One region of the Paenibacillus sp. FSL H8-0261 genome, then DNA from elsewhere that is predicted to be linked to it. Evidence: a T-box and tRNA genes for the amino acid it is inferred to sense, from the RefSeq annotation. Region 1 holds a T-box; the other holds one or more tRNA genes.
The links. A T-box is a leader RNA that pairs with one kind of tRNA and senses whether it is charged. The one in region 1 lies ahead of ileS (isoleucine--tRNA ligase), so its partner is inferred to be a tRNA-Ile.

Region 1 (15,245 bases):
GCACAGGTCTCACGTCTAGAGAAATCTGCGATTCAGCAAATGCAAAAGCATGTGAAGTCTTAAATCGTCTGAAATGAGGAGATATCCAGAATCCGTGATAAGGATTTTGGGTTATCTCCTCTTTTTACTGTTTCAGGAATTATATTGAGCCCCCGCAAAGTACCTTGGTAAGCATCTAAGCATAGCCTCACTTTGTGGGGATATTTCATGCATGTGGCCAAGCTTTCATAACATATATTGGACTATAGGTCTGATTGTACAGGGGTGGTGAGATGAACGAGGATTATTTAGGATCAGCCAAAAAAATGAAAATCTCTGATTTTCAGACTAAGGACGTTATTAACATTGTGGACGGCAAGCGGCTGGGCCAAATCAGTGACTTAGAGCTTGATTTACGCCGAGGTGTCATTGATGCAATCGTAATTCCCGGATACACTCGGTTTATGGGGTTGTTCGGAGGCGGAACCGATCTGATTATTCCATGGCGAAATATTGTCAAAATCGGGTCTGATGTAGTGCTTGTGAAGATTGAAGAATCAAGAATACCTCAAGGGCAGGACGAGCGGGAAACGATGTATTTGGAACGAGGGGACCGAGGCGAACGGCGCACTTATTAATTAGGTGCGTTTTTTGTTTTTTATAAAATGATTCGAAATGGCATGACTTAAAAGTTAGTAAATTTGATGTTCTAGCTTAAGCGGCATTTTGTAGGGGTATTTACATGTGGTACACTAAGGCGGAGGTGAGGATATGGAACCGTTTGTGCAGGGGAAGGAAACACTTATGCTGCTCCATCTGGAGCCTTGGCGTGTGAAGCATAAAGAAATTACAGCAGGTTTTACGGGTAGACAGGGAGGGGCTAGCAAAAAGCCTTATGACAGCCTGAATTGTGCATTTCATGTTGGGGATGTTCCGGAAGATGTCTTAACGAATCGTAGGGCGCTTGCGGAAGCTCTTGATTTCAAGCCGGAAGCTTGGACCTGTGGAGAACAAACCCACGGAGCAGAAATAGCAGTGGTAAGGGAAGCCGATCGTGGGCGGGGTCAAAAGGATAGAACCTCGGCATTTCAGGCAACTGATGGTTTGCTTACGGATGTACCGGGAGTTTTGCTGACTTCTTTTTATGCGGATTGTGTACCCCTTTATTTTTATGATCCTGTGCACCAAGTCGTCGGTCTTGCCCATGCTGGCTGGAAGGGAACTGTGGCCCAGATTGCAGCCGCTATGGTGAGTAAAATGGAGACCATTTACGGAAGCCATGCGCAGGACATTATTGCAGCGATCGGACCATCCATTGGTGACTGCTGTTATGAGGTGGACGATTATGTGATGGAGCATGTTCATAGACTGGAAGGTGATCTGAGTAAGCCAACAGAAACAGCCAATACTGTGGAGCTGTACAGAACATCTGACACAGATGAGAACAAATACATGCTAAACTTGAAAGAAATGAATCGACGCATTATGATTAAAGCAGGAATATTGCCGACTCATATCGAATGTACATCTTGGTGTACAAGCTGTAATCAAGATTTGTTCTTTTCTTATCGTAAAGAAGATGGGGTTACAGGCAGGATGACGAGCTGGATCGGAATAAAGGAGAGTTGAAAGTTGGCTTTAACACTGCAGGAGAGAATTGCTGAGGTAGAGGAACGTGTAGCACGTGCCTGCGCGGCAAGCGGCCGGGATCGAAATGACGTCAAGGTAATTGCAGTGACGAAATATGTTTCTCTGGAAATGGTGTCCTCCGTATTGGAGGCAGGCCTGGAGCATATTGCCGAGAGTCGCTGGCAGGATGCTGAGCACAAATGGAAGGTTTTAGGGGACCAAGGGACATGGCATTTTATCGGGCATTTGCAGACCAATAAGGTTAAAGACGTTATTGGCAAGTTTCAATATATACACTCTTTGGACCGGATATCTCTGGCGCAAGAATTACACAAAAAGGCGATTGCCGCAGATCAAGAAGTGAATGTCTTTCTTCAAGTAAACATCTCTGGAGAAGATACGAAATTTGGTCTGTCGCCTGAGGCGGTACCTGGATTTTTGCGTGAAATTGCTAGTCTAGACCGTGTAAAAGTAATTGGACTAATGACGATGGCACCTTTAGAAGGTGATCCGGAGCTTACCCGCCCTGTATTTCGCGGACTTCGTGAGCTGCGCGATGAGCTCAATCAACTTGCTTTGACACCTGAACCGATTACGGAGCTATCAATGGGAATGTCGAATGATTTTGAAGTGGCGATACAGGAAGGAGCCACCTGGGTACGCCTAGGTACGGTGTTAGTAGGCCATTAGGAGGGATCGTGATGAGCGTTATGAACCGATTTATGAGTTTTTTGGGCTTGCAGGAGGAAGAAGAAGTTGTGGAGCGGGAGCAAATCCACGAAGAGGATGAGTATGAGCCAGCCCCTGTCGAAACCCGCAAAAATCAAAGGGGCAACGTTGTCAGTATCCATTCGCAGAAGAATGTAAAAGTTGTACTTTATGAGCCACGTTCGTACGATGAGGCTCAGGAAATTGCGGACCATCTCCGTTCTCACCGGACGGTAGTGATCAATCTTCAGCGTGTCCGTAATGATCAGGCAATGAGAATTATTGATTTTTTAAGTGGAACCGTTTATGCCCTTGGGGGAGGAATCTCTAAAATTGGGGGCAATATATTTATGTGCACGCCAGATACCGTTGAAATTCAAGGTGCCATTACGGAAATCCTAGGTGACGATCCAGACTATAACAGAATGAGGTGAATGAGCTTTGCCCCAAATTGATTACATTATTGATATGCTGTTTAATATTTATTTTTACATGATTATTTTCTACGTACTGATGTCGTGGTTACCAAACGTTCGTGAGAACTTTATCGGAGAACTGCTGAGCAAGCTTGTTGAGCCGTATTTGACACCATTTCGTCGGTTTATTCCGCCACTCTTTGGTACGCTTGATATTTCCCCGATCATTGCACTATTCGTCTTGGAATTTGCGGCAGGTGGACTCAAATCCATTTTGCACTTAATTTTTTAGGCAGAAGTGATGAAGACAGAAGTTTACGGGCATTTTCATCCCGATGAAAGACAATTTGTGGACAAGGCTTGGGAATGGGTTACCCATGCTGGAGAATATCATGAGACGAAACTGACCGAATTTCTAGATCCGCGCCAAGGATTTATTCTGCAAAGTCTGGTCAATCGACATCCAGATGTTATCGTTAGATGGGAAGGCGGCCACCCTGAGGCAGAGCGGAAGCGAGCACTCATTGCGCCTGATTATCGTGATCTGGATCATGAGGACATGGAGCTGAGCGTTCTTGCGATAACCTCTGGTGAGCAAAAGTTTCTGGCGTTAGAGCATGGGGACTACATGGGCTCTATTCTGGGTCTTGGAGTAAAACGTGGAAAAATCGGTGATATTCATGTTCTGGACGATGGTTGTCATGTGGTAGTAGCTGCAGATATTGCAGATTATTTAGACATGAATTTAACTGGAGTACACCGAATACAGGTGAGCACGGAGGTATTGCCACTTTCTGCCTTGCGTAATAGTGAGGTGAAGCTGGAAATGATGGATTTGACTGTAGCGTCCCTACGATTGGATGGCATAGCCGCAGATGTAACACGGCTTAGCCGAAGCAAAATTCTTGCTCCCATCAAGGCTGGGCGCGTTCGGGTAAATTGGAAAGTGGAAGAAGACCCTTCCTGCGGACTTAAAGATGGTGACATGGTATCTATTCAAGGATTTGGTCGATTCAAGGTTCTAGAGGTTGGTAGTTTGACGAAAAAGGGCCGATACCGTGTTCAGGTTGGTAAATTTGTGTGAATCCCTTGCAGGAATCCGGCTTTACTTGTCGAAATTGATTATTTCGAGGGAATCAAACATTTTTAAAGCAGGACGCCGATATTTTATAAAAGAGGCGAACCATGAATGGCAGTTGGAACGTCGATACATCCTCTGCCTTTACTTGAAGTACAGTCTTTCTTCTTTGTCTGCTGCGCAGGTATGGTTCAGAGACTTAGAAGGTCCGAAATTTCTAGGAGGTGCACAGCATGCCATTAACACCGCTCGATATACATAACAAGGAGTTCTCTCGGAGACTTCGCGGTTATGATGAGGACGAGGTCAACGAATTTCTGGATCAAGTAATTAAGGATTACGAAAGTGTCATCCGTGAGAACAAAGAGCTGCAGAATCAGCTTCTGTCCATTCAAGAGCGTTTAGATCATTTTGTGAATATTGAAGAGAGTTTATCGAAAACGATCTTAGTCGCTCAGGAAGCGGCGGATGATGTGAAGAACAACTCCAAGAAGGAATCGCAGCTCATTATCAAGGAAGCGGAAAAGAACGCGGATCGGATTATTAACGAAGCGTTATCCAAATCCCGTAAGGTTGCTATTGAGACTGAAGAATTGCGTAAGCAAGCTTCGATCTATCGCACTCGTTTCCGCACATTGGTGGAAGCACAGCTCGAGCTGTTGTCACAGGATGACTGGAATGCCTTGGAGAGTCGTGAGGCAAGCGAGAACGTAACCTTTAAGGATGATGTTCTACATCGTATCTAATGCATTATGATGAATGAATGCTGCTTGAATTTATAGGGGGGAATTCCCTCTAATTTATAATTTCATGCTATAATCGGCTAAATAGAGGGAGTTATTCCCTCTATTTTTATTTTCCGCTAAAATCGATCATAATAAAGTATTCCGCCTGCACAGGTATACTCCTAATTGCGGATTTGGCTAGCGGTTGTTGACATTTAGACTTAAAAAGTCTATAAATAGAACATATCTGTATAATGTTTATATGTATTCGATGACGGGACAAGTACGACAAGGTAACGTTCTCCAGAGAGTCGGCGATTGCTGAGAGCCGATTGTTCGAACCCTGCCGGAAGATCTTCCCCTAGAAGTTAAGCTGAAGCGTTGATCGTGCGTAAGCTTAGCCGTCCGCCGGACGTTACACCGGACCTGTGCATGAGATTTACGCGCAGGACTGAGATTGTGCTGAATACACTCCCCTTAAGGATGTGCTCATGCGCAGAATTAGGGTGGTATCGCGAGCGTTGTCTCGCCCCTTTGGGGGTGGGATGACGCTTATTTTGTTGTTCCGGGGTGTCCATCCCCCTAAATCCCCCTTTCTAAGGGGGACCCCAAAGGGCTGCCGCCCTCTGGACACCCGCAATGTAAAGCCTCGTGCAAACGGGTACGGTGGTGGAAGCGAACGGACTCATGTGGCTGAAGGAGCGGCCCTTCTTAGGCTCCCCTGGCGGGTTCGCCTGCGGGGCCTTCACTGCTAGAGCAGACCGGCGTTTCACTCGCCGGTCCCAGTGGCACCCCGAGCCAGTGCTGCCCTGCGGGATCGCGGCTCGGGTACCGAAGGCAAGAGCTGAATGCGGCCAGCTGAACCAGACTGCCCAAGGATCGAAAAGAGCTTTAAAGACTAAACCATGAAAGGATTGACCATCACATGCAAAAAGTAGATGTCAAAGAAAAAGCACGGGCAAGAGATGTCCGCATATTGAAGAAATGGAGCGACGAAAATACGTTCCGTAAATCCATGGAGAATCGTGAAGGACGTCCGAACTATGTATTTTACGAAGGTCCTCCAACAGCGAATGGTGCACCGCATATCGGGCACGTGCTGGGCCGTGTAATCAAGGATTTCATCGGTCGTTACCAAACGATGAAAGGTTACCGCGTGGTACGTAAAGCGGGCTGGGATACACACGGTTTGCCAGTAGAACTAGGCGTACAAAAGAAGCTTGGCATCTCCGGAAAACAAGAGATCGAGGAATATGGCGTAGAAAAATTCATTCAGGAATGTAAAGACAGCGTCTTCGGTTATGAGAAGCAATGGCGCGAGTTTACAGAGGGTATCGGATACTGGACGGATCTAGATAATCCTTACGTAACTTTGGATAACACGTATATCGAGAGCGTGTGGAACATCTTGGCTACTGTGCATGACAAAGGGTTGCTCTACCGCGGACATCGGGTTAGTCCTTACTGCCCAAGCTGTCAGACTACCCTAAGCTCCCATGAAGTAGCCCAAGGCTACAAGACCGTCAAGGATCTCAGTGCGACTGCAAAGTTCAAACTGGATGACAGTGGAGACTACGTACTAGCTTGGACGACTACACCTTGGACGCTGCCAGCACATATGGCGTTAGCCATGAACCCTGACATGGATTATGTACGTGTACAACAAGAAGACGGTATCTACATTGTTGCCAAAAATTTGGTAGAGGAAGTAATGAAAGGCGAGCACACAGTCCTTTCTACACATAAAGGTTCCGAGTTTATCGGCAAAACCTACGCTCCTCCATTCGGATACATCAAGGCAGAGAAAAGCAATGTCATTGTAGGTGCTTCCTTCGTTACAGATTCCAGTGGTACAGGGATCGTACACATGGCACCGGCGCATGGTGAAGATGACTACAAGACTTGCCGCGAGAACGGCATCAGCTTCGTGAACGTGGTTGATAATTCCGGTAAGTATACGGATGTAGTGTCTGATTTTGCTGGACGCTTCGTGAAAGATTGCGATTTGGATATCGTTAAAGCTTTGTCTGAAAAAGGACTGCTTTACGGTAAAGAAAAATACGAGCACAGCTATCCGTTCTGCTGGCGTTGTGATACACCACTCTTGTACTACGCAACAGACAGCTGGTTCATCAACACTACAGCGATCAAAGATCAGCTGATTGCTAACAACAACAGTGTAGATTGGTATCCTGATCATGTACGTGAAGGCCGTTTCGGGAAGTTCCTGGATGAACTGGTAGACTGGAATATCAGCCGTAATCGTTACTGGGGCACGCCGCTTAATGTTTGGGTATGTCAAGAAACGGGCAAAGAGTTCGCTCCACACAGCATTGAAGAACTGAGAGCGATGGCGATTGGCGATGTACCTGAGGATATCGAGCTGCATAAGCCTTTTGTAGATAAGATCAAGCTACGCAGTCCTTTCAGCGAAGGGGCAGAGATGGTTCGCACACCAGAAGTTATCGATGTTTGGTTCGATAGTGGTTCGATGCCATTTGCGCAAAGTCATTATCCATTTGAGAACGAGGATAAGCTGAATGATCAATATCCAGCGGATATGATCTGTGAAGGGATCGACCAGACACGTGGATGGTTCTACAGCTTACTAGCTGTATCTACCTTGTTTAAAGGTAAAGCTCCATATAAAGCTGTTATTGCTCACGGTCATATCCTTGATGAGAATGGTCAAAAAATGTCCAAATCAAAAGGCAATGTTATTGATCCTTGGGATATCATGAACGATTACGGCACGGATGCTTTCCGTTGGGCGATTCTATCCGATAGTGCACCGTGGAATAACAAACGTTTCTCTCGTGGCCTTGTAGGGGAAACCAAATCCAAAGTTGTAGATACACTGGTGAATACGCATGCGTTCTTGACGCTTTATGCAGGCATCGATGGTTATGATCCTGCCGATCATCCTTTTAAAGTATCGGAACATAAGCTGGACCGCTGGATTTTGTCCCGTCTGAACAGCTTGATTCTTTTGGTAGACAAAGGACTTGCAGTAAATGACTTCGTGAATACATCCAAAGGCATTGAGAACTTTATAGATGAGCTGAGCAACTGGTATATCCGTCGTTCCCGTGACCGTTTCTGGGGTAGTGGTCTAGGTGAAGATAAGCTGGATGCTTACCGTACACTGACCCATGTGCTTTTGAAGACAGCGTCTTTGATGGCTCCATTTACACCGATGTTGTCTGAAGATATCTTCACGAACCTTGGCGGCGGAGAAAGTGTGCATTTAGCAGATTATCCGGTTGCTGATGAGAGCTTGATCGATAAAGAGCTGGAAGAGGATATGGAAAGTGCGAGACAAATCGTTGAGCTGGCGCGTAACGTGCGTAACGAAACAGGCATTAAGAATCGTCAACCGCTGTCTGAGCTGATCGTTTCGATGAACCGTGACTTCCATTTGGCTGAGTATGAAGAGATCATCAAAGACGAGATCAACATCAAGAACATCGTGCTAGAGACTAGCGATAGTGGATTTGTTGACTTCACACTCAAGCTGAATCTTAAAGTTGCCGGTAAAAAATACGGTAAAAACGTCGGCTTCCTGCAAGGCTTCCTAAAAGCTTTGGACAGTGACTCTACCCGCAAAGCGGTGCAAGATGGCTCAATCGCGATTGCGACGCCAGAGGGAGAAGAACTGGTGATCACTTCTGAAGAGCTACTCGTTGAAAAAGAAGCTAAAGCAGGTTTCGCCGCAGCTTCCGGATATGGAATTACGGTTGCGCTCAATACCGAAATCACACCTGAGCTTGAACAAGAAGGCTGGGTTCGTGAGATCATTCGTGCGGTTCAAGATTACCGTAAACGTTTGGATCTGCCGATCGAGAAACGGATCGCACTCACGCTGAGTGTAGACGATGAGCTTAAAGCAGCAGTTACAGCCTTTGAGAATGTATTGCGAGACAATGTACTTGTGACTACGGTTGATTTTGGCGGAGAACACGCTTTTGAAACGGTAGATGTCGGTGGTAAATCCATCGGTATCCATATTGAAGTGTAAATCTGCATTACCTGTCCCAAAACAGCATATACTAGCGGCACAAGTGTAAACAGAGAACTTCTGTTTATGCGGGAAATATAGTCTTTATATTTCGCCCGCGAAAATAACGAGCCTCGTGCTCAAGGAGATGTATTCTCTTTGACCGGGCTCGTTTACTTTGTGGCGAATATAGACGTATGAGAGGAGCTGTGGCTGTGGAGGATCAGAAGAACAGAATCTCCGTCAAGACATCCGGCAACAAGAACAGCCCAGATAAGGGAGCGGAGAAAAAGGTTATTCCTGAGGAAAACCCTGAGCGTTTAACAGCAGATCATCGCAATCCAGAAGACATTCCACTGGAAGAAAAAATGAATACAATGTATCGATTAACCTTTGAATGGGCCCATATCTTAGAGAAATCACGAATTTATCAGTATACGGAGCTGTTATATTCACCTTGGACTCTAATTTGGAAAAATATTTTATATGGAGCGGCTCGTGGAGTAGGGATCGCGCTTGGCTTTACTTTTTTTGCGGCAACGATCATCTATGTTCTTCAGGTTCTTGGAGCCTTGAATCTACCGATCATCGGAGATTATATTGCGGATATTGTACGAATTGTACAACGTCAGCTGGAATTCAAATAGCTTGTTAAGGCGAAGCCGTTTTTATTTGGTTTGTTGAAGGGATTAGGGTTCGGTCAATCTTCTTTGGTGGATTTATCCAACCTTGGGCTTCTATGTTTCTCCCCAGTCCGTACCTTTCCTTTTTTATTCTTTGGAGAGGGCAGCGCTGCTTTTTTTCCTCGTGTATGATGCGTAAGCCTCTCATTAATAATAAATATCGTCGGTCATCTTCATGACTAAGTTGTTGTACATTTTTAAAATAGTCGTGATTCACTTACGTTACACTCCTTGTATGTCGATTTCAGCATCGTTAGATCAGTTTACCAGCTGAATCTGAACATTTTCTTAACAAAATGAAGTAGAGCTGAAAAAAATAAAAAAACAGCGGGCCATTCCACGATGAAACTGGAACCGCACGCTGTTCATTTTTTTGTGGGGACGATGCTTTTACTCCTCGCCTTCGAGCGGATCAAGCATGTAACTTCCCTCGCCACTATCCTTGTAACGCTCGTAGCTACGTCCCGGTACTACAACTACATTGTTGCCTGTAATATCGGTGGCGATAAAGTTCTCCCAAGGCTCTACGCAGCCTTCAAGCTCATCGGCTTCAATCTCCATATCATTATAGGAGTCAATGTTGCTGCCCTCCGCCATGGCGGGGGAATCGGAGTTGCCATAGCTTTCTACAATCTGCCAGGCATCCTCACCGTCAAAGCCGTTTTGATCCTCTCGTTCATCGAGACTCGTACGCCCAAATGGAGGAGACAAAAATTCTTCTTCAATGGGCCGAGTAAAAGGTGCATTTTGACGTGGGGCATGCTCTTTACAATAAAGCGTGGAGGGAATAGCGGATAGACGCTCAAAAGGGATCGGTTTACCGCTAGCTTTACATATCCCATAGGTGCCTTCATCCATAGCGTTGAGAGCAGCTTCAATATCATCCAGCTCATGCTCGTCCCGCTCTAGCAGTGAAATATCCATGGAGCGGTTATACAAATCGGTGGCTGCATCGCCAGGATGGTTGTCATTCTCGGAAAGTTCTCCGGTGCCATCCCGCATGGATTCCTGTAAGCCGTAATTTTCATTATTCTGAAGCCTGTGCTGAATAGTATCACGGTCTTTTTCTAATCGGGCGCGTAGCTCTGAGAGCTGCTGTACTGTCAGGTGCGTCATGATGAGTAAGCTCCTTTCTGTACTTTTTTAAGAATCCTTCCGACAAACCGATTTGCACCGGATGGTTCTTTGTTAGGTTGACCTGAGAGGCGTTATTTTAGCGATGGAAAATAGTCCCCAAGATTAAGCGCCCGAGAGGTGTCACGCAATAGACGATCTTCTAAGGGCTGTGCTACAATATACAAGTCTTATAACAGTATTCGTACCGCATTTGGCGGGAAAAATAAGAACGGAGTGACAACTTCTGTGGTGTACTATTTGATTGCTCTTATTGTATTTTTGGTGGATCAGGGAACGAAGTATCTCATTGCCACACGTCTTGAACTTGGAGAACAGATTCCGGTGATCGGGAATTTCTTCCTAATTACCTCACATCGTAATCGCGGGGCTGCTTTTGGGATTCTACAAGGTCAGCAATGGTTCTTCTTTTTAGTTACGGTTGTAGTGGTTGCAGGTATCGTTTGGTACTTGAACAAAACTAGACATTCGCGGAAGATGCTATCGGTCGCCCTTGGACTTGTTCTGGGTGGAGCGATAGGTAACTTCCTAGACCGGATGATCAGTGGTGAGGTTGTCGATTTCCTTCTGTTTAATTTTGGAAGCTATAGCTTCCCGATTTTTAACGTTGCGGATTCATGTATCGTCATTGGGGTTGGGTTGATTCTTTTGGACTCCTTCCGCGATCTTAAGAATGGTGAAGAAATCACGGAAATCAAAGAAGTAAAAGAAGCAAAGGAAGTAAAAGAAGGGAATGAATGATTTGAGTAAAGACGTCAATCACCAAGCGGCATCTACGAGCGAAGAAGAGAGGGACGTCACGGAGTGGACCGTTTCAGCAGAGAACGCGCGGGAGCGAATCGATAAATATATAACGGAATCTTGGGAAGAGGATATTTCTCGTTCTCAGGTGCAGCTGTGGATCAGTGGTGGCCATGTTACGGTTAATGGGGCACCGGTTAAAGCTAACTATAAGCTCTCAGAAGGCGATAAAGTTTCCATTGTCGTACCAGAAGCGGAAGTTACAGACTTGATCCCAGAGAATATTCCACTTGAAGTTGTATACGAAGACAGCGATGTCATTGTTATAAATAAGCCGCGTGGTATGGTTGTACATCCGGCTGCCGGGCACCCGTCAGGCACCTTGGTAAATGCACTGATGTATCACTGCAAGGATCTGTCCGGTATTAATGGTGAGATTCGTCCAGGTATTGTACACCGTATTGATAAGGATACCTCTGGTCTTATTATGGTGGCTAAAAATGATGCCAGTCACGCGTCGCTCGCAGCACAGCTTAAAGAGCACAGTGTAACACGCCGCTATATAGCAGTTGTACACGGCAATTTGTCGCATGACAAAGGAACGGTTGACGCTCCGATCGGTAGAGATCCACATGATCGCAAGCTATACACTGTAACGGAAAAGAACAGCAAGAAATCTGTGACCCATTTTACAGTGATGGAACGTTTCGGTGACTGTACACTACTGGAGCTGCAGCTGGAGACTGGCCGCACGCATCAGATCAGAGTGCATATGAAATTCATTGGTCATCCGCTTGTGGGTGATCCGATTTATGGGCGCAGTAAAGGAACAGCTATGAATGGACAGGCGTTACATGCGGCGGTGCTTGGATTTATTCATCCTACGACAGGTGAATATAAAGAATTCAGCAGACCTATTCCGGAAGACATGGAAGATGTTCTGTTCACATTGCGCAGCAGATAAGTACAAATGAAGTGATAATTAGTCTATGGTATTGAACTCTGCTTTCCATCATATTTAATAACATAAGGATAAAGAGAAGGTTATGCCTTATTCTTTATCCTTATTTTTTATCACAGAAACGGATCTCTAGAAACATAAGCCATCCAAGGGACGGCGAAGCCGTTTCTTCTAAAATTAGAATAGATAGCCAGGAGATGAGATGAAAGTATGAGTATTGAACAATACCAAGACAGCTTCATTCAGACTAATTTTGCAGACCGTATCGGCGGTGCGAACTACGGCAAGGACACTTCGATTTATAAATTCGAGAAAATCAAACGTGCTAAAGCATCCGCAAAACAGGATTTTCCTGATATTGAATTGATCGATATGGGCGTAGGCGAGCCAGATGAGATGGCTGATGCAGGTATCGTGGCTAAGCTTGCTGAAGAAGCAGCTAAGGAAGAGAACCGTGGTTATGCGGACAATGGAATTGCTGAGTTTAAGACAGCTGCTGCTGATTATTTGCGGGACGTATTCCGTGTTGAAGGCATTGATCCCGTTACGGAGGTAGTTCACTCGATCGGTTCTAAGCCTGCACTGGCGATGTTGCCTTCTTGCTTCATTAACCCAGGAGATATTACGATCATGACGGTGCCGGGTTATCCAGTGCTGGGTACACACACTAAATACTTGGGTGGACAAGTGTTTACAGTAGAGCTGAAGAAGGAGAATAACTTCCTTCCAGATCTGAACGAAATTCCAGAAGAAGTTGCTCATAAAGCCAAGCTTCTTTACTTGAACTATCCAAACAATCCGACGGGCGCTAGTGCGACTCCTGAGTTTTTTGCTGAGGTAGTTGCATGGGCTAAAAAATATGATGTAGTCGTTATCCACGATGCACCATATGCTGCCTTGACCTATGACGGTTTGAAGCCGCTTAGCTTCTTGTCAGTTCCGGGTGCTAAGGATGTTGGCGTAGAGCTGCATTCCTTGTCCAAGTCCTACAATATGACAGGCTGGAGAATCGGTTTTGTGGCCGGTAATCCGCTAGTAGTTAAAGCCTTCAGTGATGTGAAGGATAATAATGATTCCGGTCAATTTATCGCGATTCAAAAAGCTGCGGCTTACGGTCTTGCTCATCCAGAGATTACTGAAGCGATTGCTGCCAAGTATTCTCGTCGTCACAACCTGTTGGTAGATGCACTGAACAGCCTGGGCTTCCAAGCTGAGAAACCAAAGGGCTCCTTCTTCCTTTATGTTGCAGCACCTAAGGGTGTCAAAGGTGGTCGCCGTTTCGAATCCGGTGAGGATTTCTCGCAATTCCTGATCCGTGAGAAGCTAATCTCCACCGTGCCTTGGGATGATGCAGGTCCGTTTGTACGTTTCTCTGTTACCTTTATTGCTAAAGGGGAAGAGGAAGAAAGACGTGTCATCTCTGAAATCCAAAGACGCTTAAGCGATGTGGAGTTTGAATTTTAAACATTAGTTAGACATTGAAGCCGCCTAGGGGAAACCTTGGGTGGTTTTTCTTTATGTGATGGCTAGTCTACTGTGGATTAGACTAGTGTAGAATAGAGCTACTGTAAGATAGGGAATTCTTCCCTCTAATTTTGTATTTTAGCTTCAATCCGCTAGAATATAGGGAATTCCCCCCTCTATATCAGCATATTTAATTGTATTCAAGGAAATCCTTCAATTTATAGGGAGGAATTCCGCATAACCTGATCATAATGATTATTGTGGCCTAATTATAGGGAGGTTTTCCGGTTTTCCCCATAATACCGCCTTCCTTTTGTTGTTAATAGAAGCAGTCTTGGAAAGTGTTGTAGTTTAGGCAGATAATGTTGACATGCAGGGTTTGTTCTGTCATAATTCTCATTAAATGAATAGCGCCTTTAATTCAGTCCTGTGAGGCTGGCAAGGTAACGTGAATCGAGGTTCGCGACTCTTAGAAAGGTATCCGTGTGTATACACCGGACTGTCTTTTTATGCGCGCGGCCACCATCTTCTTCATCTGCGGATTTCACTCCTTGCCTGTTATAGGCAAGGAGTTTTTTGATTTCCAGGAACTTGAACAGGCGAAACAAGTGGAGGGTGACAAGATTATGGTTACTGAGAAAAATGTAATTATGGACGAAACGGCGATCCGCCGGGCATTATCGCGTATTGCTCATGAGATTTTGGAGAAGAACAAAGGGATTGAGAATTGTCTGCTGGTCGGTATCCGGACACGAGGCGTATACCTAGCACAGCGCATCGCTGAGCGGATCAAGGAAATTGAAGGCGTCGAGATTCCTTACGGCGAACTCGACATCACGCATTATCGGGATGACCGTGAAGTAGGAGGCAGTGAAGCAGTAGTGAAGAGTAATGTCATTATTACTTCCGGCAGTGATGGCATCCATGATAAGAAGGTCATTTTGTTCGACGATGTGCTTTACACCGGACGCACCATCCGCGCAGCGATGGACGCTTTGATGGATTGCGGACGCCCACGAATGATTCAACTGGCAGTACTGGCTGACCGTGGACACCGCGAGCTGCCGATCCGACCAGACTACATCGGTAAGAATGTACCTACCTCAAAGCATGAGCAGATTGAAGTGGCGCTGAAGGAATACGACGGCAAAGACGAGGTCTACATTATTTCAAACCGGGAGGAACGATAACATCATGACACTTACCAAGGTAAAGGAACGTAGTCTGCTGGGAATAAAAGAGCTTGACCGGTCGGAAATCACTGGGCTGCTGGACAGAACAGCATACTGGGACAATCAAAGTGAGAAGTTAACTCCCATTTTGAACTCGCATTTTATTTCTAACATGTTCTTTGAGAACAGCACACGCACTCGTTTCTCCTTTGAAATGGCAGAGAAACGACTGGGTGCACAAGTACTGAATTTTACGGCTGCAGCTTCTAGTGTAGAAAAAGGGGAGTCGATCTACGATACAGTACGCACACTGGAATCGATGGGGATCGATGCCGGAGTTGTGCGTTTGAAGCCTGCAGGTGTGCTGCAGCAGTTAGCTGAGAAGGTGTCCATACCGCTTATTAATGCGGGTGACGGCAACAATGAACATCCAACACAAGCGCTGCTTGATCTTTACACCATGACCAAAACGTTTGGAGATTTAAAGGGTCTCACGGTTTCTATTATCGGGGACATCATGCATAGCCGGGTAGCACGCTCCAATCTGTGGGGACTTAC
Region 2 (15,245 bases), 2.6 Mb from region 1:
TGTTGCAGCCCATTTTGGAATAACCTCCGTCGTGTCTGCGAATGCGGCTGACGTGTACGCCATAGATGATGTAACAGCAAGTATAGCGAGTGCCTGCTTCAAGCTGAACTTCATATGCGCTCCTCCTTCATATTTTTGCTTTTAGTTTCACCATATAGAAAACTCAAATGCTAATATTATGTCACCTCCATGTAATATTCTCATAATTTGTAGTAACGTTTAATCACATTCTATTTTTAATCATAACAAATTGTCAATAGCTTATTTAGAGTGCATTCATTTTAATTTTATTCAGCATAATTCAAAACCCTTTAGAATATAAACCCTTATACATCCACTTTTGTTTGCGCTTTCATTCACTAATGTTAATTTTTAAAGCCCCCGGATTACAGTTAGCATTCCTGCATTATTTTTCTTATTAAAATCTTAAAAGTGATTGACATCACATTAAATATAATCAATAATGAGAACTAAGTTGTTACTACATTTATTTCATCCAATTTATTACTCCTCTTAGCTCATGCCAACATCGCCCTCCTGTGTTAACTTAAATCACACGAAAGCTAATGGAAGAAGAAACTTAGGCACTCTTAGCAGTATAGGAAGTAAGCACGATGTCAATTTCATTATTGTTTCTATTAAACTCAAGGAGAGATGATCGATTGAGAAAATGGATGATTGGACTAGTTGCATCAATGCTGATTACTACTTTGGCAGGCTGTTCCTCCACCTCAAACAAAGAGAGCACAGCAGTAAACACAGGCACTACTGAGGGAAAAACGCAGACACTTCGCATTGCCATGGGTTCACCAGGTGAAGGTTTAATTAAAGTCTGGGAGGACATTGGAAAGGAATTCGAAAGCCAACATGCGGGGATTAAAGTTGAGTTCAACTATCAGGATGATGATACATACCAGACCATCGGGCTACCCAATCTACTCAGCGGCAAAAATGCTCCCGACCTCTATTTCGAGTGGGCTGGACAACGGCTACAGACAAGAGTAAGCGATGGTTATGCCGCAGATATTACCGAACAACTACAAAGCTCAGGCCTGAAGGATATGTTTGCTGACGGCACCTTCAACGGTATGATTGTCGACGGCAAGACGTATATGATTCCAACAGCAGGCGATGTGACAAATGTGATCTTTTACAATAAAGAAATCTTCAGTAAGCAAGGTCTTGAACCGCCTACCACCTGGGAGGAGTTCCTTACAGTGTGCCAGAAGCTTAAGGATGCCGGCATTACGCCGCTTGTTATCGGTAACTCCGATCTATGGACAGCCGGCAACTGGATTGCCCATGTCATTTCTAGAGTAGTAGGAGAAGATGCTTACAGTGAAGCGCTGCAGTTAAAGCAACCGTTTCATTCAAAAGATTTCATTAAAGCATACACCTATGTACAGGAGCTATGGGATAAAGGCTACATCAACGACAATGTGAATGCCCTCAACGACAGTGAAGGTGACATGATGTTCCTGAACGGTAGCGCGGCCATGCACCCCATTGGTAGTTGGCTTGTCCCAACCGCTGTTGAAGAAAACCCTGATCTTCAGCTAGGTTACTTCAATACTCCAGTCATGCCGGAAGGTAAAGGCAATCAGGATAGTGTAATCGGCGTACTTAATGGTATGGTCGTCAACAAGAACTCTAAGCTGATCGACGAAGCCATTGATTTTATGAAATTATATAGTTCAGCTGAATCGTCTAAAAAGCTATCCGATGCCGGGGCTGTACCGATCACTAAAGATGGTATTAATACCGAAACGACCCACCCGCTCTCGTTAAGCTTAAATGATCTGATGGAAAATGCACCTGCTCTAGTATCGCCTCCTGATACCGGCTATTCCATCGAGGTTGCAAATGCCTTAAATATGGCTACATCTCAAATCATTGGTGGAGCCAAATCCCCGGAAGACGCATTATCCGAATTGGAAACAACCATAGCCCCACTTAAATAAACATTCCTCATCCTTTATATAAGTCTCATCAGACCGCTCATCAGCAGTATACCTTGGGCGGTCTCCCCATACTTATGAACTGGAGGTATTGTCATGTCCGGCAAGAGTAATAAGCTTTCCCCTTACTTGTTCACAGCCCCCGCTGTATTGATATTTGCCTTTGTCGTGCTTGTGCCTGTTCTCATGACCTTCGTATTCAGCTTCTATGACTGGAACGGGATCGGCGCAATGACCTTCACAGGCTTCGACAACTATATTCGGGCTTTTCATGACCGTATTTATATTAGCTCCTATGGACATACACTTATCTATATTGTTGCTACGGTATTTGTGGAAGTATTAGTCGGACTTGGACTTGCAGGTTTAATAACAATGGGTCGCAAAGGCAGCGGACTATTCCGACTCGCCTTCTTTGTTCCTGTCATGTTACCAATGATTGTTATCTCCTACCTGTGGAAATTTGTTTACAATTCCGATTTTGGGATCGTCAATATGCTGCTGGACACAATCGGCCTGGAGAGCTGGACACGCGTCTGGCTAGGCAACCCTGATACCGCACTATACGCAATTTGTATTGTCTCCGGATGGGTATATGCTGGATTCTATATGACTATCTTTTATTCTGGCATACAGCGTATTTCCAAGGAGGTCTATGAATCTGCTTATCTGGATGGTGCAGGAGAAAGACATATTTTTTTCAAAATTAAAATTCCAATGATTCGTAATTTGGTGGAAACGGGAATCCTGCTATGTGTGTTAACTGGGTTTCAAGCCTTCGACCTGTTCTATGTTATGACCAATGGTGGTCCTTATAACTCAACGGAAATTGTTACTACCTATCTCGTCAAAGTCGTGTTTACTCATATGAGCATCGGCTATGGCTCCGCGCTGGCTGTCATCATGACGATTGTTATCGCTGTGATCGGACTCGTTACCGGCAAATTAACTAAGAAGGACTCCGACGCGCTGGAGTATTGAGAAAGGAGAACTGTATATGCCCCCACTAACCACCACTGTCATTCCTATTAAAAAAAACAGCAACTCCGTCAAAGCTACGTCCAACAATAAATGGTTCTCGCATATTGGATACTATATCTTCATGATCGTGCTCTCGTGCTTCTATTTCTATCCGATTGTTTGGCTGATCCTTTCATCCTTCCGTGAAAATAATAAGATCTTCTCAACTCCGTTTGCACTACCGGAAACGATTAATCTACAGAACTGGTCAAAAGCCTGGAATATCGGCAATATGAGTACCTACGCTAAGAACAGCATCATTGTCACGATATTAACTGTCATTGGCATTCTGCTATTCGCAAGCCTCGCAGCCTTCGCCTTTAGCAAGCTTCGCTTCCGTGGAAGCAGCCTCCTAATGCTGATGTTCGTATTCGGTCTGTTTATGCCTCTGCAATCGTTTTTTATTGCACAGAGCTATATTTTTGAGCAACTGAATTTGAAGGATTCTTATTGGGCACTGATTATACCTTATATTGGAACTGGGCTGCCACTTGCGGTCATCCTGCTTAAAGCCTATTTAGACTCCGTTCCCAGAGAGCTTATGGAGGCTGCACGCATGGATGGCTGTGGTGACTGGTTGCTCTACCGAAAGATCATTTTCCCTCTGTTGATCCCTAGCATGGCTACGGTTGGCATTTTCTCGGCGTTAAATTCCTGGAATGAACTATTGCTTGCCATGCTGTACATCCAGAATGATGCCTTAAAAACCATCCCAGTCGGACTCTTGGCGTTCTCCAGCAGGTATATGACCGATTACAAGCTACTGTTCTCCGCACTCGCTATCATTACACTGCCGATGATTATTGTGTATATCTTCTTTCACCGCTATATCGTTGCGGGTCTGACCGAAGGTGCACTTAAATAGTCTCCTATCACAACATAAATAATATAATTAAGCAGCGGTAGTCTTCCCAATGATCATTCAGAGGGTAGCTGCCGCTGTTTTTGGTAACTATAAAATAATATTTGACCTTTACGCTACGTAAAGGTGTACAGTGAATTTGTGGGAGGTGATACTACGGAATACACAGTGCAGAAGCTTGCGGAGTTAGCTGGTGTTAGTACACGGACCTTGCGATATTACGATGAGTTTGGCATTCTTAAGCCGGCTAGAATCAACTCTTCCGGGTATCGTATTTACGGTCAGCGTGAAGTAGATTTGCTGCAGCAAATTCTATTTTATCGAGAGCTTGGTTTAAGTCTAGAGAACATCAGAGAGATTGTTACACAACCGTCCTTTGACGGAACGAGAGCACTACGAAAGCATCATGATAAGCTACTGGAAAAGAGACAACAGCTAGATCTATTAATTGCTAACGTCGAACAGACGCTGGCTCATAAGGAAGGACAAATTATAATGAGTGATAAAGAGAAATTCGAGGGCTTTAAGCAAAAGCTGATTGAGGATAACGAGAAGAAATATGGTCAGGAGATTCGGGAAAAATACGGAGACAGCACGGTAGATCAGTCCAACAAGAAGCTGAAGGGTATGACTGAAGAACAGTATGCGGCTATACAGCAGATCGAGTCGGAAATGTTCGAGTTCCTGTTGCAGGCGATGGAAGCTGGAGATCCTGCTAGCGTATTGGCACAAAAGAGTGCTGACTTGCATCGCCAATGGCTCTCCTTCTACTGGAATTCTTATACCAAAGAAGCACATGCGGGTGTAGCTCAAATGTACGTGGATGATGAGCGTTTCACAGCTTACTATGACAAGCACCGTCCTGGACTTGCAGCGTTCTTAAGAGATGCAGTGCATGTGTATACAGGAGCAAAATAATGAGATAAAAATAGAGCAGTGCCGGAATTCCGGTCCCTGCTCTATTTTTTCGAATCTCTGCTGATACCTCTTACAAGCTACGATGCAGCAGCGATAAAACATTCCGAAGATCAGCTACAGCGACCTGGCCTGGTGCAGACGGCTTATGCGCGGCCCCAAACGTTAATGCTGAACCGAAGATTTCACCCGACAGACGGCTGACTACTCCTGCTCCTGCCATGGACATCGTAATAATCGGGCGATCTGCATGTTTAGTTTTCATAATATGAGTGGCTTCTAGCAAGGTCAGAACGTCACCTGCATCTTGAGGCATAACTGCAATCTTAGGCAAGTCCCCACCAAGCTCCTGCATCTTACATAGACGCGAGATTAGCTCCTCTTTGGGAGGTGTTTTATGAAAATCATGATTCGATATGATAACAGCTACGTTATGAGCGTGAGCAGCCTCAACTAATCCTCGTACATCCTGTTCCTCATTAAACAATTCAACATCAATAATATCTACTAGCCCACTCTCAGCAGCAGCAACATTAAGAGCTATGTAATATTCTATACTGACCTGCTTCTCTCCACCTTCCTTCGCACTACGGAACGTAAAGATCAGCGGAAGATCCGGAATGATCGCGTGAATATCACTTAACGCTGACTTCACTGCTTCTAAATCCTCCACTTTTTCAAAAAAATCCGTACGCCACTCCACCAAATCAGGATTTAGCTCTTTTAAGGCTTCAGCTTCCTGCTTCAGTTCAGTAAGGGTAGCACCAATTAACGGGACGCATATTTTAGGTATTCCTTCACCGATCACTACATTTTTAACGATTAATGTTCTGCTCATGATTTTAGCTCCTTATCATCCGATACATGCTTTATAAAATTTTCAACCTCAGGCAAATACGGCAGTGACGGTATTGCACCTGCTTTCCCAACAGCCAAAGCACCGACAGCATTCGCGAAGCGTAACGCTTCCTCCAATGACTTACCTGAGACTAACTGCTGTGCGAGTGCACCATTAAAGGAATCTCCCGCAGCAACTGTATCTATTGCCTTTACCGGGAACCCAGGAACTAACTTGGTCCCCTCAGCATTAACTAACAATGTGCCTTTAGCACCTAAAGTTACAATAACGTTCTTAACACCCTTTTGTAGCAAAATACGGGCAGCCTGCTCAGCCGTCTCTATACTATCGACAGTCATCCCAGCTAGAATTCCTGCTTCCGTCTCATTTGGCGTCAAATAGGTTACTTGACTTAACATCTCATCCTTAAGCCTTCTGGCTGGTGCAGGATTTAAAATGATTGGAATCCCATAACCATGGGCAATAGCAACAGCCTGTTCGGTCATTGCTAAATCCATTTCAAGCTGTAGCACGATTAACTTAGCTTGTTGAATTACAGGCGCCAACATCTGAATATCTTCCGCAGAAAGCTCCATATTCGCCCCAGAAACAACTATAATACGATTCTCTCCATCTTCTTCAATAACGATTGAAGCTACACCTGTTGCCTCCGTTTCACTCACTGAGATATGTTCTATATGAATACCTTCTTGCTTAATAATCTCCAGCATTTCGCTTCCAAAGGTATCTTTTCCGACGCTGCCGATCATACTAACCTCAGCACCCAGACGTGCTGCGGCAACGGCTTGATTCGCTCCTTTTCCACCGGGAGATAGAGCAAATGCTTGTCCCATAAGCGTTTCTCCTGCATTCGGTGCCCGGTTCGTACGTACTACCATATCCATATTTAAGCTTCCAATCACAACTATACCCAACTTAAACACCACCAATAATTATTTCTTCAATCTCTTTATCTTAGGGTCTTCCCTTCACTTTATCAATCACTTCCGTTGATTTTGCCCCTAATTGGCTATTTTCACCAAATTGACGTTATGCTTTTGTAGATAAAGTGTGCTAGAATGATGGTGCAATCGCTTCCACAACGATTGTTGACTGTTTTTTGAGCAAACGTTTGCATCGTAGATAATGCCAGCAGCTTTACTGCAATTCAATCTAATCCGCGATTAGGAGGCTTATCAAGTGAACGAACAAAAATTACCATCAGTAGCTTATTTCAGTATGGAGTACGGGTTACATTCTGATTTTAAAATGTATGCCGGAGGGCTTGGAATTCTCGCCGGAGACTACATTAAGGGAGCTAAAGACATCAATGCTCCTATCATCCCTATCGGGCTGAAGTGGAAACAAGGTTATACGGATCAAAAAATTGATGCGAACGGTAATCCATACGACTCCTATCACAATTATGTTTATGATTTTCTTGAAGATACAGGGGTGAAGGTAACCGTAAAAGTCAGAAAGACCGATGTGGTGTGCAAAGTATGGAAGACTGATTATTTTGGCAACAGCATGTTGTATTTACTGGATACGGATATCCCCGAGAATAATGATGCATGGATTACTGGACAATTGTACGGCTGGTTCGGTGAGGAACGGATCGCTCAAGAGATCGTACTCGGGATCGGCGGAGTAAAAGCTATGCGTGCTCTGGGCATTCCGATTGATGTCTATCATTTCAATGAAGGCCATGCAGCCTTAGCAGCCATCGAGCTCATTCGTGAAAAGATGTCCGGAGGCAGCACCTTTGAGGAAGCTTGGAAAGCTACTCGGGAAGAGGTTGTCTTCACTACACATACGCCGATAAAAGAAGGCAACGAAACCCATCCACTCGACCGCCTAGAGTATATGAGTGCATTCAATGGCTTAACCCGCGACCAGATGGAGCGTATCGGTGGCGAGCCGTTCAACATGACGGTTGCCGGTCTGCGACTCTCCCGTATTTCTAATGCAGTGGCTCAGCTTCATGCGGATACAGCCAATAAGATGTGGAAAGAGGTTGCCGGAAGATCGGACATCATTGGCATTACTAATGCCATTCATACCCCTACCTGGGTAGATGAAAGAATGACACAAGCCTATGAACAAAATGGAGATTTATGGGCAGTGCATAAGGAAATTAAGGGTGAACTGATTGATTTCATCAAAGAACGGTCCGGCATTAGTCTAAATGCTGACAATCTACTCATTGGCTTCTCACGCAGAGCTGCTCCTTATAAACGCAGTGACCTGATCTTCTCGCAGCCGGAAATTATTGAGCCTTATCTGGAGTCCGGCAAAATACAAATCGTCTTCTCTGGCAAAGCCCATCCACTCGATGATAACGGCAAAAAAATCGTCAGCAATTTAGTGGCGATGATGAAAAAATATCCGAAGAGTGTTGTCTTCTTGGAGAATTACGATATGACTATCGGCGCACAGCTGACACGCGGTTCTGATATTTGGCTCAACAATCCGCGTAGACCACTGGAAGCAAGTGGTACCTCCGGGATGAAGGCAGCCATGAACGGCGTATTGAACTGCTCTATTCTAGATGGCTGGTGGCCGGAAGCCTGTATAGATGGCGAGAATGGCTGGCAGATCGGAGACGGCTTCGAGACTACTGACTTCGAGGTTCTGGATAAGCATGATAGTGATGCGCTATACGATACCCTATTGAATCGAGTACTCCCAACCTATTATGAGAATCGTGAACAGTGGGTACAAATGATGAAGAAGAGTATCGAAACCACTCGCACCGAATTTGCCACCAAAAGAATGCTGGATGAATACTATAACAGAATGTACATTAAAAACTAAGTACAGAAAACGGATATTCCTATATCAAAATAGAACAGCGCACCCTCCAGTGATGGTAGAGGTGCGCTGTTTCTTTTTTAACTCTGCTTAGTAATTAATCACTCTATCTATCATATATATTGAATGGGACGACGATTACCACATACTGTAATGTGTCAATTATTCAAAAAGTGTTGCATTTTCCCCAAAAAACATTAATATAGAACTTATACTAAATCTAAAATCAAATCTTACGAGGTGATTCTATTAATGAGCTCCAATAATAATAATCTTACGACCAGCTGGGGTGCTCCAGTAGGCGACAATCAAAATTCAATGACAGCCGGTGATCGTGGTCCTACTTTGCTGCAAGATGTCCATCTGCTTGAAAAATTAGCCCACTTTAACAGAGAACGTGTTCCTGAACGTGTCGTTCATGCTAAGGGTGCTGGCGCTCATGGGTTTTTTGAGGTCACTCAGGAATTAACTCAATATACAAAAGCTAATTTTTTATCTGAGGTAGGCAAGCGTACCCCACTGTTCATCCGTTTCTCAACGGTAGCTGGGGAGCTAGGTTCTGCTGATACTGTAAGAGACCCACGTGGTTTTGCTGTGAAGTTCTATACCGAAGAAGGAAACTATGATCTCGTAGGTAACAATACACCTGTATTCTTCGTTCGTGATGCAATCAAGTTCCCCGACTTTATTCATACACAGAAGCGTGATCCACAGACACACTTAAAGAACCCTAATGCAGTTTGGGACTTCTGGTCTTTATCGCCGGAATCTCTACATCAGGTTACGATTTTGATGTCAGATCGCGGAATCCCAGCTACGTTGAGACATATGCACGGGTTCGGAAGCCACACCTTCAAATGGGTAAATGCCGAAGGCAATGCCGTCTGGGTGAAATATCATTTCAAAACAGAACAAGGCATTAAGAACCTTGCTCCAGATCTTGCCGCCAAAATAGCTGGGGAGAACCCAGATTATCATACAGAAGACTTGTTCAATGCTATTGATAAAGGAGATTTCCCAGCTTGGAAGCTCTACGTGCAGATTATGCCGATCGAAGATGCGAACACTTACCGCTTTGATCCATTCGATGTAACCAAAGTATGGTCGCAAAAAGATTATCCATTAATTGAGGTTGGCCGCATGGTACTGGATCGCAATCCAGAGAACTATTTCGCGGAAGTAGAGCAAGTTACGTTCTCTCCTGGCTCGTTCGTCCCTGGTATTGAAGTTTCTCCTGATAAATTGCTACAGGGTCGACTGTTTGCTTACGGCGATGCTCACCGTCACCGTGTAGGTCCCAACCATAACAGCCTGCCTATCAACCGACCAAAAGTAGAAGTGAAGAACTATCAACGTGACGGTGGCATGGCACTCGGTAACAATGGCGGATCTGGTGCCTATTACGAACCTAACAGCTTAGGCGGACCTAAAGAAGCACCACAGTACAAAACATCACCTTTCGAAGTATCTGGAAATGCCGACAGTGTCTCCTATAATAGTGATGACCATTATACACAACCTGGTGACTTGTATCGCCTGATGAGTGAAGAAGAACGTACCCGTCTTGTTCAAAATATCGTAGGCGCTATGACACCAGTTGAAAGTAACGATATTAAACTTCGTCAAATTGTTCATTTCTATAAAGCTGATCCGGAATTGGGACAGCGTGTTGCATCCAGCTTAGGATTATCCGTTCCAGACGGAATATAAGACTGTAATTGCACTTATACAAACAAAGAGGACCTTTACCCGTAAATGGGAAAGGTCCTCTTTTTTCATAAGAAAAGCTAAAACATATAATATATAAGAACGATCACGATGCATAGCGTGGAGACAACAGATAAGCACGAAAAAAAAGTATTCCAGTTATTGCCCTTCATTTGTCTTATACACGACCAGTATACTGCTTCTTTGATGCTCTGCCCCATCACGTGAAGATTTAACTACCGAACCGTAACAGATATTCACAACCTGTTCCTCACGCAGCCCTGCCAAGAACTCATTAGCCTTATTCTCAGCATACGAATTATCAGCATCTACAAACTCTTTTACTTGAATCATCCTGATCTCTCCTTTAATAAATTATAGTTACTTTTTATGTCTAGATTCTATAGGTGAACTCAACGAAATGTACATAGCGTATCACTCCCCTGGTAACATTTAATGTAAAATTATCTTCGAAATATAGTATAGGCACTCCGCAGTTTTCTACGAAATGCCTATAACATCAGCCTATCATAGCACCCAACTATACAATAGTCAAACGTTTTAAATACAATATTTAGTAAGAATTTATTGCCTTTGCAAAATGGATTGGATTTACATATAGAAGCTGTTATACTGATCAGAAGGTTCCCTCTAGGGGACCTCTATTTGTATAGGAGGGATTTTAATATGGCAACGCGTCATAACAAATTTGCAAAGAATGTGCTACTTAGAGGGGGTGAAATCTACTATGAACCATAGTCTAATTTATGAAGGCTCAAGGACACAACTGGTCCAGCAGCTTATTTATTTTGATGAGGAAAAAATCGCATTTCTAAATCAGTATTTCCCGGAACGAAGCAAACAAAGAAGTAATGCTGAAACGCTGTTGTCCCGTTATTGCTCCGAGCTGGAACAATTACTTTCCCGTTTCAATGGTGAAGAATTGAATTCACTCGTATTGATTGGAAGTCAGCTTCAGCTACGCTACTTAGACGACAATACTACAGATACCTACACCATCGTATTTCCAAACCAGGCAGAACCCAATGATAACAAGATTTCAATGTTCTCGCCTATTGGCATGCAGCTGCTGTTAGCTCAGATCGGCAGTACATGTCAGCTAGCTATTCCTTCAGGTGAGTTATCAGTAAAAATCGAAAGTATTAAGTTTGTGAATTGTGGTGAGGTGGCCGTTCTTATTTAAGCCCACTCGCACATATCACCAACATTAACAGCGTCCCTTTCCAATCTTATGGAAGAGGACGCTGTTCATCTATTCAGCCTGCTAAGCACTTCTTCATACTTTTATTTGAGCCTCAATCCTTCAGCCAGTTTACTGACTGATTTTTCGATACGAGATGCTCTGGTTTTAGGTCTTTTCGCCGCTTCGATCCAAGATACATATTCCTTCTGATAAGAATAAGCCAGACCGTTATAATAAGCTTCTGCCTGCTCATGGATACTCAACGCATCAAGGAAATCCTCTGGGGCTTCTACCTCCCGTAATTGATGATCTTTTTCCATCGTCACATGCACAATATCACCAGGTTGAGCTTTGGCTAGATCCCGTAGTTCCTTCTTTACCACCATAAAATGCTTTCCGTTTCCATGGGGCATAAGCGTTCCTCTATAGGGGATTCCATTTACACTTCCTTTTACCTGTATTCTGGACTTTGTTTCAAATATTTGTTCGGCATCAAAAGGGACGTTAAGATAAGTCCAGCTCCCACTTGCATCAGGTCGCACTAATTTAGCTTCAAATTCAAACATTGCTACCTCCTCAACTAAAAGCTCTAAGTTCTATTGTATCCATATGAATGTAACTATACAAAAAAAACACCTGCCTATAATAGACAGATGTTTCTTAATTATAAGCGGGTGATGGGAATCGAACCCACGCTATCAGCTTGGAAGGCTGAAGTTCTACCATTGAACTACACCCGCAAAGGTATAAAATCGGGATGACACGATTTGAACATGCGACCCCCTGGTCCCAAACCAGGTGCTCTACCAAGCTGAGCTACATCCCGTCAAAACATGTAATTACTTAGTAATAAAAATGGCGCGCCCTGAGAGATTCGAACTCCCGGCCTTTTGATTCGTAGTCAAACGCTCTATCCAGCTGAGCTAAGGGCGCAAAAATTATGGAGCGGAAGACGGGAATCGAACCCGCGACCCTCGCCTTGGCAAGGCGATGCTCTACCGCTGAGCCACTTCCGCAAAATATGGTGCGCGTGAAGGGACTTGAACCCCCACGTCGTGAAACGCCAGATCCTAAGTCTGGTGCGTCTGCCATTCCGCCACACGCGCACACTTTAAAAATAATGGTGAGCCATGAAGGACTCGAACCTTCGACACCCTGATTAAAAGTCAGGTGCTCTACCAACTGAGCTAATGGCTCTCATAAATGGCTGGGGATATAGGATTTGAACCTATGCATGACGGAGTCAAAGTCCGTTGCCTTACCGCTTGGCTAATCCCCAACAATAATTAACTAAATGGCGGAACCGACGAGATTCGAACTCGCGATCTCCTGCGTGACAGGCAGGCATGTTAGGCCAACTACACCACGGTTCCATAGACATAATGCATAAGAGTAAATTGGTTGCGGGGGCAGGATTTGAACCTGCGGCCTTCGGGTTATGAGCCCGACGAGCTACCGGGCTGCTCCACCCCGCGTCATTTAATAATTATATACTATTCATTTACACTACGCCAGCTAGTCCCAAAACATCATGCTTAAGGAAAATTTGGTTGCGGGGGCAGGATTTGAACCTGCGGCCTTCGGGTTATGAGCCCGACGAGCTACCGGGCTGCTCCACCCCGCGTCGTTCTTAAATGAATATGGTGGAGGCTGAGGGGATCGAACCCCCGACCCTCTGCTTGTAAGGCAGATGCTCTCCCAGCTGAGCTAAGCCTCCATGTTATGACCCGTATGGGATTCGAACCCATGTTACCTCCGTGAAAGGGAGGTGTCTTAACCCCTTGACCAACGGGCCATGCTAATAAACTTTATGGCGGAGAGAGAGGGATTCGAACCCTCGAGACGCTTGTGGCGCCTACACGATTTCCAATCGTGCTCCTTCGGCCAAACTCGGACACCTCTCCATAAATGGCTCCCCGAACAGGACTCGAACCTGTGACAACTCGATTAACAGTCGAGTGCTCTACCAACTGAGCTATCAGGGAATATGGTGGGCCTTAGTGGACTCGAACCACCGACCTCACCCTTATCAGGGGTGCGCTCTAACCAGCTGAGCTAAAGGCCCTTTTTAAGACACATCAATATTAAGGGCAAAAAAAATACCACGGGTAATGTGGTTGTCCGCTTGGCGACGTCCTACTCTCCCAGGACCCTTCGGTCCAAGTACCATCGGCGCTGGAGGGCTTAACGGTCGTGTTCGGGATGGGTACGTGTGGAACCCCTCCGCTATCGCCACCAAACGGGCATTTACATCGTAAATGCTCAGGCTTGATGCCTGAAAACTGAATCCGAATTGAATTTGCGTCTTAAGTATAGGATAAGCCCTCGACCGATTAGTATTGGTCAGCTCCATGCATTACTGCACTTCCACCTCCAACCTATCTACCTCGTCGTCTTCAAGGGGTCTTACTAATTGGGAAATCTCATCTTGAGGGGGCTTCACGCTTAGATGCTTTCAGCGCTTATCCCGTCCGTACGTAGCTACCCAGCCATGCTTCTGGCGAAACAACTGGTGCACCAGCGGTACGTCCATCCCGGTCCTCTCGTACTAAGGACAGCTCCTCTCAAATTTCCTGCGCCCACGACAGATAGGGACCGAACTGTCTCACGACGTTCTGAACCCAGCTCGCGTACCGCTTTAATGGGCGAACAGCCCAACCCTTGGGACCTACTTCAGCCCCAGGATGCGATGAGCCGACATCGAGGTGCCAAACCTCCCCGTCGATGTGGACTCTTGGGGGAGATAAGCCTGTTATCCCCAGGGTAGCTTTTATCCGTTGAGCGATGGCCCTTCCATGCGGTACCACCGGATCACTAAGTCCGACTTTCGTCCCTGCTCGACTTGTAGGTCTCGCAGTCAAGCTCCCTTATGCCTTTGCACTCTTCGAATGATTTCCAACCATTCTGAGGGAACCTTGGAACGCCTCCGTTACTCTTTAGGAGGCGACCGCCCCAGTCAAACTGCCCGCCTGACACGGTCCCCGTACCCGATTAGGGTACTAGGTTAGAACCTAGATACGATCAGGGTGGTATCCCAACGGCGCCTCCACCGAAGCTTGCGCTCCGATTTCTACGGCTCCCACCTATCCTGTACAGATCGTACCCAAATTCAATATCAAGCTGCAGTAAAGCTCCATGGGGTCTTTCCGTCTTGTCGCGGGTAACCTGCATCTTCACAGGTATTAAAATTTCACCGGATCTCTCGTTGAGACAGCGCCCAAGTCGTTACGCCATTCGTGCGGGTCAGAATTTACCTGACAAGGAATTTCGCTACCTTAGGACCGTTATAGTTACGGCCGCCGTTTACTGGGGCTTCGGTTCATAGCTTCGGGTTACCCCTAACCACTCCCCTTAACCTTCCAGCACCGGGCAGGCGTCAGCCCGTATACTTCGCCTTGCGGCTTCGCACAGACCTGTGTTTTTGCTAAACAGTCGCTTGGGCCTTTTCACTGCGGCCCCCTCGTGCTATTCACACTACCGGGGCACCCCTTCTCCCGAAGTTACGGGGTCATTTTGCCGAGTTCCTTAACGAGAGTTCTTCCGCGCGCCTTAGAATTCTCTTCTCGCCTACCTGTGTCGGTTTGCGGTACGGGCACCTTCTCCTGGCTAGAGGCTTTTCTTGGCAGTGTGAGATCATGACCTTCGCTACTATAATTTTCGCTCCCCATCACAGCCCAGCCTTAATGATGTGCGGATTTGCCTACACATCAGCCTCACTGCTTAGACGGACATATCCATCAGTCCGCGTCACTACCCTCCTGCGTCACCCCATCGCTCATAGCGGATTACGGTGGTACAGTAATTTCAAACTGTTGTCCTTCGACTACGCCTTTCGGCCTCGCCTTAGGTCCCGACTTACCCTGAGCGGACGAGCCTTCCTCAGGAAACCTTGGGCTTTCGGCGGATCAGATTCTCACTGATCTTTTC

Region 2: it has a tRNA-Ile gene. The T-box ahead of ileS (isoleucine--tRNA ligase) is inferred to sense a tRNA for this amino acid. The anticodon was not compared.

Annotation. Positions count from the first base shown of each region.
Region 1 is NZ_CP150297.1:5,248,581-5,263,825, reverse strand. It holds gene sigG (RNA polymerase sporulation sigma factor SigG) at 1-63, shown strand, start outside; gene MHI27_RS23480 (YlmC/YmxH family sporulation protein) at 273-617, shown strand; gene pgeF (peptidoglycan editing factor PgeF) at 751-1,608, shown strand; gene MHI27_RS23470 (YggS family pyridoxal phosphate-dependent enzyme) at 1,612-2,298, shown strand; gene MHI27_RS23465 (cell division protein SepF) at 2,310-2,750, shown strand; gene MHI27_RS23460 (YggT family protein) at 2,785-3,024, shown strand; gene MHI27_RS23455 (RNA-binding protein) at 3,034-3,816, shown strand; gene MHI27_RS23450 (DivIVA domain-containing protein) at 4,044-4,556, shown strand; T-box leader at 4,798-5,072, shown strand; gene ileS (isoleucine--tRNA ligase) at 5,461-8,553, shown strand; gene MHI27_RS23440 (DUF5665 domain-containing protein) at 8,889-9,179, shown strand; gene MHI27_RS23435 (TraR/DksA C4-type zinc finger protein) at 9,606-10,331, opposite strand; gene lspA (signal peptidase II) at 10,578-11,090, shown strand; gene MHI27_RS23425 (RluA family pseudouridine synthase) at 11,083-12,054, shown strand; gene MHI27_RS23420 (LL-diaminopimelate aminotransferase) at 12,262-13,515, shown strand; gene pyrR (bifunctional pyr operon transcriptional regulator/uracil phosphoribosyltransferase PyrR) at 14,142-14,705, shown strand; gene MHI27_RS23410 (aspartate carbamoyltransferase catalytic subunit) at 14,710-15,245, shown strand, end outside.
Region 2 is NZ_CP150297.1:968,070-983,314, reverse strand. It holds gene MHI27_RS04330 (S-layer homology domain-containing protein) at 1-114, opposite strand, end outside; gene MHI27_RS04325 (ABC transporter substrate-binding protein) at 663-1,961, shown strand; gene MHI27_RS04320 (carbohydrate ABC transporter permease) at 2,055-2,939, shown strand; gene MHI27_RS04315 (carbohydrate ABC transporter permease) at 2,956-3,843, shown strand; gene MHI27_RS04310 (MerR family transcriptional regulator) at 3,982-4,758, shown strand; gene aroD (type I 3-dehydroquinate dehydratase) at 4,829-5,593, opposite strand; gene rbsK (ribokinase) at 5,590-6,516, opposite strand; gene glgP (alpha-glucan family phosphorylase) at 6,794-8,410, shown strand; gene katA (catalase KatA) at 8,660-10,117, shown strand; gene MHI27_RS04285 (sporulation protein Cse60) at 10,274-10,468, opposite strand; gene MHI27_RS04280 (GreA/GreB family elongation factor) at 10,863-11,318, shown strand; gene MHI27_RS04275 (YdeI/OmpD-associated family protein) at 11,420-11,884, opposite strand; tRNA gene MHI27_RS04270 (tRNA-Gly) at 11,988-12,058, opposite strand; tRNA gene MHI27_RS04265 (tRNA-Pro) at 12,071-12,144, opposite strand; tRNA gene MHI27_RS04260 (tRNA-Arg) at 12,175-12,251, opposite strand; tRNA gene MHI27_RS04255 (tRNA-Gly) at 12,260-12,334, opposite strand; tRNA gene MHI27_RS04250 (tRNA-Leu) at 12,341-12,424, opposite strand; tRNA gene MHI27_RS04245 (tRNA-Lys) at 12,440-12,515, opposite strand; tRNA gene MHI27_RS04240 (tRNA-Gln) at 12,523-12,597, opposite strand; tRNA gene MHI27_RS04235 (tRNA-Asp) at 12,614-12,691, opposite strand; tRNA gene MHI27_RS04230 (tRNA-Met) at 12,717-12,793, opposite strand; tRNA gene MHI27_RS04225 (tRNA-Met) at 12,866-12,942, opposite strand; tRNA gene MHI27_RS04220 (tRNA-Val) at 12,960-13,035, opposite strand; tRNA gene MHI27_RS04215 (tRNA-Glu) at 13,042-13,113, opposite strand; tRNA gene MHI27_RS04210 (tRNA-Ser) at 13,130-13,222, opposite strand; tRNA gene MHI27_RS04205 (tRNA-Asn) at 13,228-13,303, opposite strand; tRNA gene MHI27_RS04200 (tRNA-Ile) at 13,307-13,383, opposite strand; rRNA gene rrf (5S ribosomal RNA) at 13,442-13,558, opposite strand; rRNA gene MHI27_RS04190 (23S ribosomal RNA) at 13,632-15,245, opposite strand, start outside.